Regions from separate parts of the Streptomyces sp. WMMC1477 genome, predicted to be linked through region 1. Evidence: predicted binding sites of a transcription regulator. Region 1 holds the regulator's gene; the other holds the start of a gene.
The links. The regulator HspR, encoded in region 1, represses chaperone genes until heat shock. The targets are predictions, from matches to a motif close to TTGAGNNNNNNNNNCTCAA.

Region 2: lon (endopeptidase La) is a predicted target of HspR. The motif match lies at 1,816-1,834, and genes of this name have one in related genera.

The regions. Positions count from the first base shown of each region.
Region 1 covers NZ_JAPZBD010000003.1:2,513,312-2,516,599, forward strand. The annotation lists gene O7609_RS11610 (SpoIIE family protein phosphatase) at 1-1,121, shown strand, start outside; gene O7609_RS11615 (heat shock protein transcriptional repressor HspR) at 1,170-1,652, opposite strand; gene dnaJ (molecular chaperone DnaJ) at 1,654-2,832, opposite strand; gene grpE (nucleotide exchange factor GrpE) at 2,914-3,288, opposite strand, start outside.
Region 2 covers NZ_JAPZBD010000003.1:4,129,684-4,132,971, forward strand. The annotation lists gene O7609_RS18555 (response regulator transcription factor) at 1-529, opposite strand, end outside; gene O7609_RS18560 (rhomboid-like protein) at 751-1,572, shown strand; gene lon (endopeptidase La) at 1,857-3,288, shown strand, end outside.

The sequences.
Region 1 (3,288 bases):
TGGTCTTCCGGGCCCTCGCCGTCTTCGCCGGCTACCCCACCGAGGCCATCCGGGCCGCCGACACCCCCGGCGAGCCGGCCCGCTACGGCCCCGACCGGCTCGTCACCCGCTGCGTCCGCTCCGGTCGGCCCATCCTCGTCCCCCATGTGGCGGAGTCGAACCTGCGCAACATCGCCCGCGACCCGGAGTCCGCCGCGCTGCTCGCCCGGGCCGGCATCCACTCCTACCTCGCCGTGCCGCTGATCGCCCGCGGCACGGTCCTCGGCGTCCTCGACCTCAAGCGCGGCCGCAACCCCCTGCCCTTCGACCACGACGACGTGGCCCTGGCCGTCGAGCTGGCCAACCGCGCGGCCGTGTGCATCGACAACGCCCGCTGGTACGAACGGCAGCGCGACACCGCCCTCACCCTGCAGCGCAGCCTGCTCCCGCAGCACCCGCCGCACCTGGTGGGCCTCGACGTCGCCTCCCGCTACCAGCCCGCGGGCTCCGCGAGCGAGGTCGGAGGCGACTGGTTCGACACCCTCCCCCTCACCGGGGGCAAGACGGCGCTCATCGTGGGCGACGTCATGGGCAGCGGCATCAACGCCGCGACGACGATGGGACGGCTGCGTACCGCCACGCAGACCCTCGCCGAGCTGGACCTCGACCCCGCGGACCTGCTGCGGCACCTGGACAAGATCACCGCGGGGATCGACAACTACATCGCCACCTGCGCCTACGCCCTCTACGACCCGCACCTCGGCGTCGTCTGCCTCGCCAACGCCGGACACCTCCCGCCCGTCCTGGTCCGGCAGGGCAAGGCGCCCGAGCTGCTGGACGTACCCACCGGCGCCCCCCTGGGCGTCGGCGGCGTGGGCGGCGTGAGCTTCCACAGCACGACGGTGCCCCTCAGCCCCGGCGACCGGCTCGTCCTCTACACGGACGGCCTCGTCGAGCGGCGGGACGAGGACATCGACGTGGGGCTGGGGCGGCTGCTGGGGCTCCTCGACGGCCCGCAGCGCGACCTGGAACAGACCTGCGACCGGCTGCTGCGCAACCTGCGCAGCACCGGCCTCCAGGACGACCACGACGACGCCGCCGTCCTCGTCGCCCACGTGCTCGACCCGCGGCGGAACGGCTGAGGACCCGCGCGGGCTGCTCCTCGGCCGGGTCCACTCCTCGGGCGGGGCCTATTCCTTGGGGCGGGGGCGCCAGACGACGAGCGCGCTGGACTGCTGCACGTCCTCGTAGCGCACCAGGTCCCGCCGGTAGGAGGCGTGCACCTGCGCCTCGCGCTGACGCATCGCCACCGCCGCGCCCTCGACGGCCTGCTGGAGCTCCGCGACGCGCGCCTGGAGCGCCGAGACCTGGTTCTCCAGCTCGATGATCCGCTTGATGCCGGCGAGGTTGATGCCCTCCACCTGGCTGAGCCGCTGCACCTCGCGCAGCAGTTCGATGTCCCGCGCCGAGTAGCGCCGGCCGCGCCCGGGCGTGCGGTCCGGCGAGACCAGCCCCAGGCGGTCGTACTGGCGCAGGGTCTGCGGGTGCAGCCCCGAGAGCTGGGCGGCGACCGAGATGACGTAGACCGGCGACTCGTCGGTCAGTTCATACGGGGGACCACCCCCGCGGAAGCGCGAAGCGGGGTTGCTCCTGCGTGCACCTCGGCCGTCCACCTCATTCTCCCTTCGCGGCCTCGAACAGCGCGGCCCGCGGGTCCTCGCCCTCCGTCGCGGCGCGGTAGGACTCCAGGGCCTCCCTGGCCTTCTTTCCCAGCTCCCTCGGTACCGTCACCTCCACCGTGACGAGAAGGTCCCCGCGGGTGCCGTCCTTGCGCACGGCCCCCTTGCCCCGGGCCCGCATCGTGCGCCCGCCGGGCGTACCGGCCGGGAGCTTGAGCGTCACCGGCGGGCCGCCGAGCGTGGGCACGCTGATCTCCGCACCCAGCGCCGCCTCCGCGAAGGTCACGGGCACGGTGACCGTCAGGTTGTCGCCGCGCCGCCCGAAGACGGGGTGCGCGTCCACGTGGACGACGACGTAGAGGTCGCCGTGGGGTCCGCCGCGCTCCCCGGGGGCGCCCTTGCCGCGCAGCCGGATGCGCTGCCCGTCCGAGACGCCCGCCGGAATGCGCACCTGCATGGTGCGGGAGCTGGTGGCCCGGCCGCTGCCCCGGCAGACCTCGCACGGGTCCTCGGCGATCAGGCCGCGGCCCTTGCAGTCCAGGCACGGGTCGGTCAGCGAGAAGCCGCCACCGCCGCCCCGGCTGACCTGCCCCGTCCCGACGCACGTCGGGCACACGCGCGGCGTGCCGTTCTTGTCCCCGGTGCCCGAACAGGCCTTGCAGGCGGCACTGCTGGACATCCGCAGCGGCACCGTGGCGCCGTCCACGGCCTCGGTGAAGCTGAGCGTCACCTCGGACTCGATGTCCTGGCCGCGCCGCGGCTGCGTCCGGGTACCGGCGCCGCCGCGGTTGAACAGGCCGCCGAAGACGTCGCCCAGGCCGCCGCCGAAGCCGCCGCCGGGGCTGCCGCCGCCCTGGGTGCCGCCGAAGAGGTCACCCAGGTCGAAGTTGAAGGAGCCGCCCCCGGCGCCGGGCCCGGGACGGAACCCGCCGGAGCCGAGCAGCGCGCGCGCCTCGTCGTACTCCTTGCGGGACTCGGCGTCGGACAGGACCTCGTTGGCCTCGCCGACCTCCTTGAACCGCTCCTCGGCGCGGGCGTCGCCCTTGTTGGCGTCCGGGTGGTACTCGCGGGCGAGCTTGCGGTACGCCTTCTTGATCTCCGCCTCGGTGGCGTCCTTGGGGACACCGAGAACCTTGTACAGGTCCTTCTCCAGCACTTCCCTGCTGAGGTTCATCCGCGGCGTCCCTCCTTCCCTCGTCCTGCGACGTCCCGGGCGGGCCACTCGCCGCGGCCCGCCCGGAGGCGCCCGTCCCCGTCAGCCCTCGTCCGGGCCACCGTTCTCCTTCTCCGCGGCCTGCGGCTCGTCGCCACCCTGCGCCGCCGGCTCCTCGCCGGAGGCGCCGGAGGTGCTTCCCGGCTGCGGCTCGGCGACACCGACCCGCGCGGGGCGGATGGTGCGCTCGCCGATGCGGTAGCCCGGCTGCAGGATCTGCACGCACGTCGTCTCGTTGACGTCGGGCGAGTAGGAGTGCATCAGGGCCTCGTGCACCGTCGGGTCGAAGGGCTCGCCCTCCTTGCCGAACTGCTGCAGCCCCATCTTGGCCGCCACCGTCTCCAGCGACTCGGCCACCGACTTGAAGCCGCCGACCAGCTCGCCGTGGTCCCGCGCGCGCCCGATGTCGTCGAGCAC
Region 2 (3,288 bases), 1.6 Mb from region 1:
GCACGTCCTCGCCGGTCACGCGGACCCGGCGCTGGGCGTGGTCGATCTCCAGTTCGCCCAGCCGCAGCGAGCCCGCGGGCGGCACCGAGGCGGCCTGGGCGGCCCGCTCCACGCGGCGCAGCAGCACGTGCACCCGCGCCGCCAGCTCCCGCATCGAGAACGGCTTCGTCATGTAGTCGTCGGCGCCCACGCCGAGGCCCACGAGCATGTCCGTCTCGTCGTCCCGCGCGGTCAGCATGAGCACCGGCACCGGTCGTCTGGCCTGGACCCGACGGCACACCTCGAGGCCGTCGTAGCCGGGCAGCATGACGTCCAGGACCAGCAGCTCCGGGCCCCAGCTCTCGGCCGCCGCCACCGCGGCCGGCCCGTCGGCCGCCGTCTGCACGGCGAACCCCTCCGCGCGCAGCCGGGCGGCGACCGCCTCCACGATGGTCGGATCGTCCTCGACCACCAGGATGCGGCGCTGCGCGCCGGGCGTGGCCGCCGCTCCCGCACCGGCCTGGCCGTGCCCCGTGTTCGTGTGCTCCATCTGCCCCGCCTGCCTGTGCCATACCGAGGTGTGTGGCAGAAGCGTACGGGTGCCGCGCCGCACCGGGCCATGCCGGGCCCACCCGCCCGGTTCCCGGCCATGACATGCGCTCACGGCCGGTTGACAGGTGTGGCGCCGACCACTGACATTGACCGAGGACCGGGACGTTGGGCGGGCCCGGCCGCTTGAGCACGTGCCCGCAGAGGGAAGGAGCCCGGTCGATGCGGACCACAGTACGGGCGGCGTCACGCGTCCGGGCCGCGGCCGGCGAGGGTGCCCCCGCCCCGCAGCCCCCCTCGGCCGGGCGGGCGGGCCGCCCCACGGGCGCCCCCGGGCCGTCCGGTGCGGACCGGGCGGGCACCCCGCCGAGGCCGCCGCACCTGCCCCCGCACCGCCACCTGGCCCGGCTCCTGCCGGACCCCAAGGGCACCCCGTTCACGTTCTGCTACCTGCTGCTCCTGATCGGGACGACGCTGCTCACGGAGTTCGGCGACCCGGAGGTCGTCGGCCGCTGGCTGGCCGGCTCCAGCACCGACGTCGAGCACCTGGCCAAGGAGCCGCTGTTCGTGCTCTTCGCGAGCGCGCTGTTCTACAACGGGCCGCTGCTGGCGCCGATCGCCTTCGGCTTCGTCTTCGCCCTGACGGGGCTGGAGCGCCGTGTCGGCGGCTGGCGGACGGCGGCCGTCTTCATCGCCGGGCACGTCCTGGCCACGCTGGCCACCCAGCTCACCGTCGCGGTGGCCGTCGCGCTCGACCACCTGCCGCGCTCCTCCCTCACCCGGCTGGACTACGGCATCAGCTGCGGTGTCCTGGCCTGCGCGGGCGCCCTCGCGGGCGTGCTCTACGTCACCTGGCTGCGCTGGCTGCTGCTCGCCGGGCTCACCACCGTCGTCATCGCCGACCTCGTCACCCTGACGGACCCGGTCACCGACTGGAGCCATCTGCTGGCGCTCCTGACCGGCATCGCGCTGTGGCCCCTCCTGCGCCGCTACCAGCGCCAGGGATCGGCCGCGCGCCGGTCCGGCGGCGGCTCGGCCGCGTAGCGGCCCCGCCGCGCCTCGGAGGTCCCGCGCCGGAGGCGCAGGGCCGGCAGGGCCAGCCCCCGGCACCGGAGTCGGTGCGCACCCCGGGGTGCCCCCGCGGGCGCGTCGCCGGCCACGGGTGCCCTGGGGCCGGTCGCGCGGTTCCCCGCGCCGCTTCGGGGCGAGACCTCCCCGTCCGCTCCTGGCGAACGTCGTCCGGGCCGGGGAACACTTCGGGCGCCCGCGGCATTGACCCCGGCACACGTGAGCCGTCAAGGCTCAACTTGCTTGCCGAGGGAAAGGTCATGGCTGTGTCACAGGAGACCCTCACCCTGCCCGTGGTGCCGCTCGACGACGACGTGGTCCTGCCCGGCATGGTCGTCCCGCTGGACCTGACGGAGCCCGAGGTCCGCGCGGCCGTCGAGGCCGCCCGGGCGGCGGCACCGGCGGGGGAGAAGCCCCGCGTGCTGCTCGTCCCGCGGATGGACGGGACGTACGCGGCGGTCGGCGTCCTCGGCCGGGTCGAACAGGTCGGACGGCTCGCCGACGGCGACCCCGGCGCCCTGATCCGCGGCCTGCGCCGCGTCCGCATCGGCGCCGGCACCAGCGGCCCCGGCGCCGCCCTGTGGGTGGACGGCACCCGGATCGACGAGCACGTGCCGGACCCGCTGCCGGGGGCCGTCGCGGAGCTGGCCGAGAAGTACAGGGCCCTCACCACCTCCTGGCTGCGCAAGCGCGGCGCCTGGCAGGTCGTGGACCGGGTGCAGCAGATCGAGGACGTCGCCGCCCTCGCCGACAACGCGGGCTACTCGCCGTTCCTCAGCGTGGAGCAGCGCGTCGAACTGCTGCAGACCACGGACCCGGCCGCCCGGCTGAAGCTCGCCGTCACCTGGCTGAGCGAGCACCTCGCCGAGGAGGAGGTCGCCGAGTCCATCGCCAAGGACGTGCAGGACGGCGTGGACCGCCAGCAGCGGGAGTTCCTCCTGCGGCGCCAGCTGGAGGCCGTCCGCAAGGAGCTGGCCGGGCTCACCGGGGACGACGAGGACCCGGGCGAGGACTACCGGGCCCGCATCGAGGCGGCGCACCTCCCCGAGGACGTGCGCAAGGCCGCCCTGAAGGAGGCCGACCGGCTGGAGCGCGCCTCGGACCAGAGCCCGGAGAGCGGCTGGATCCGCACCTGGCTCGACACCGTCCTCGAACTGCCGTGGAACGAGCGCACCGAGGACGCCTACGACATCCCCGGCGCCCGGGCCGTGCTCGACGCCGACCACGCCGGGCTGGACGACGTCAAGGAGCGCATCACCGAGTACCTGGCCGTCCGTAAGCGCCGGGCCGGGCGGTGCGGGACCGACGACACGGACCGCGCCGCGGCCCCCCGGCACTCCGGCGGAGCCGTACTCGCGCTCCTCGGCCCTCCGGGGGTCGGCAAGACGTCGCTGGGGGCCTCGGTCGCCCGGGCCATGGGCCGCAGCTTCGTCCGCGTCGCACTCGGCGGCGTCCGGGACGAGGCGGAGATCCGCGGTCACCGGCGCACCTACGTCGGCGCCCTGCCCGGCCGCATCGTGCGGGCCGTCAAGGAGGCGGGGACGATGAATCCGGTCGTGCTGCTCGACGAGGTCGACAAGCTCGGCTCCGACTTCCGCGGCGACCCCGCGGCCGCCCTCCTGGAGGTGCTCGACCCGGCACAGAACCACACCTTCCGCGATCACTACCTGGAGGTCGAACTCGACCTGAGCG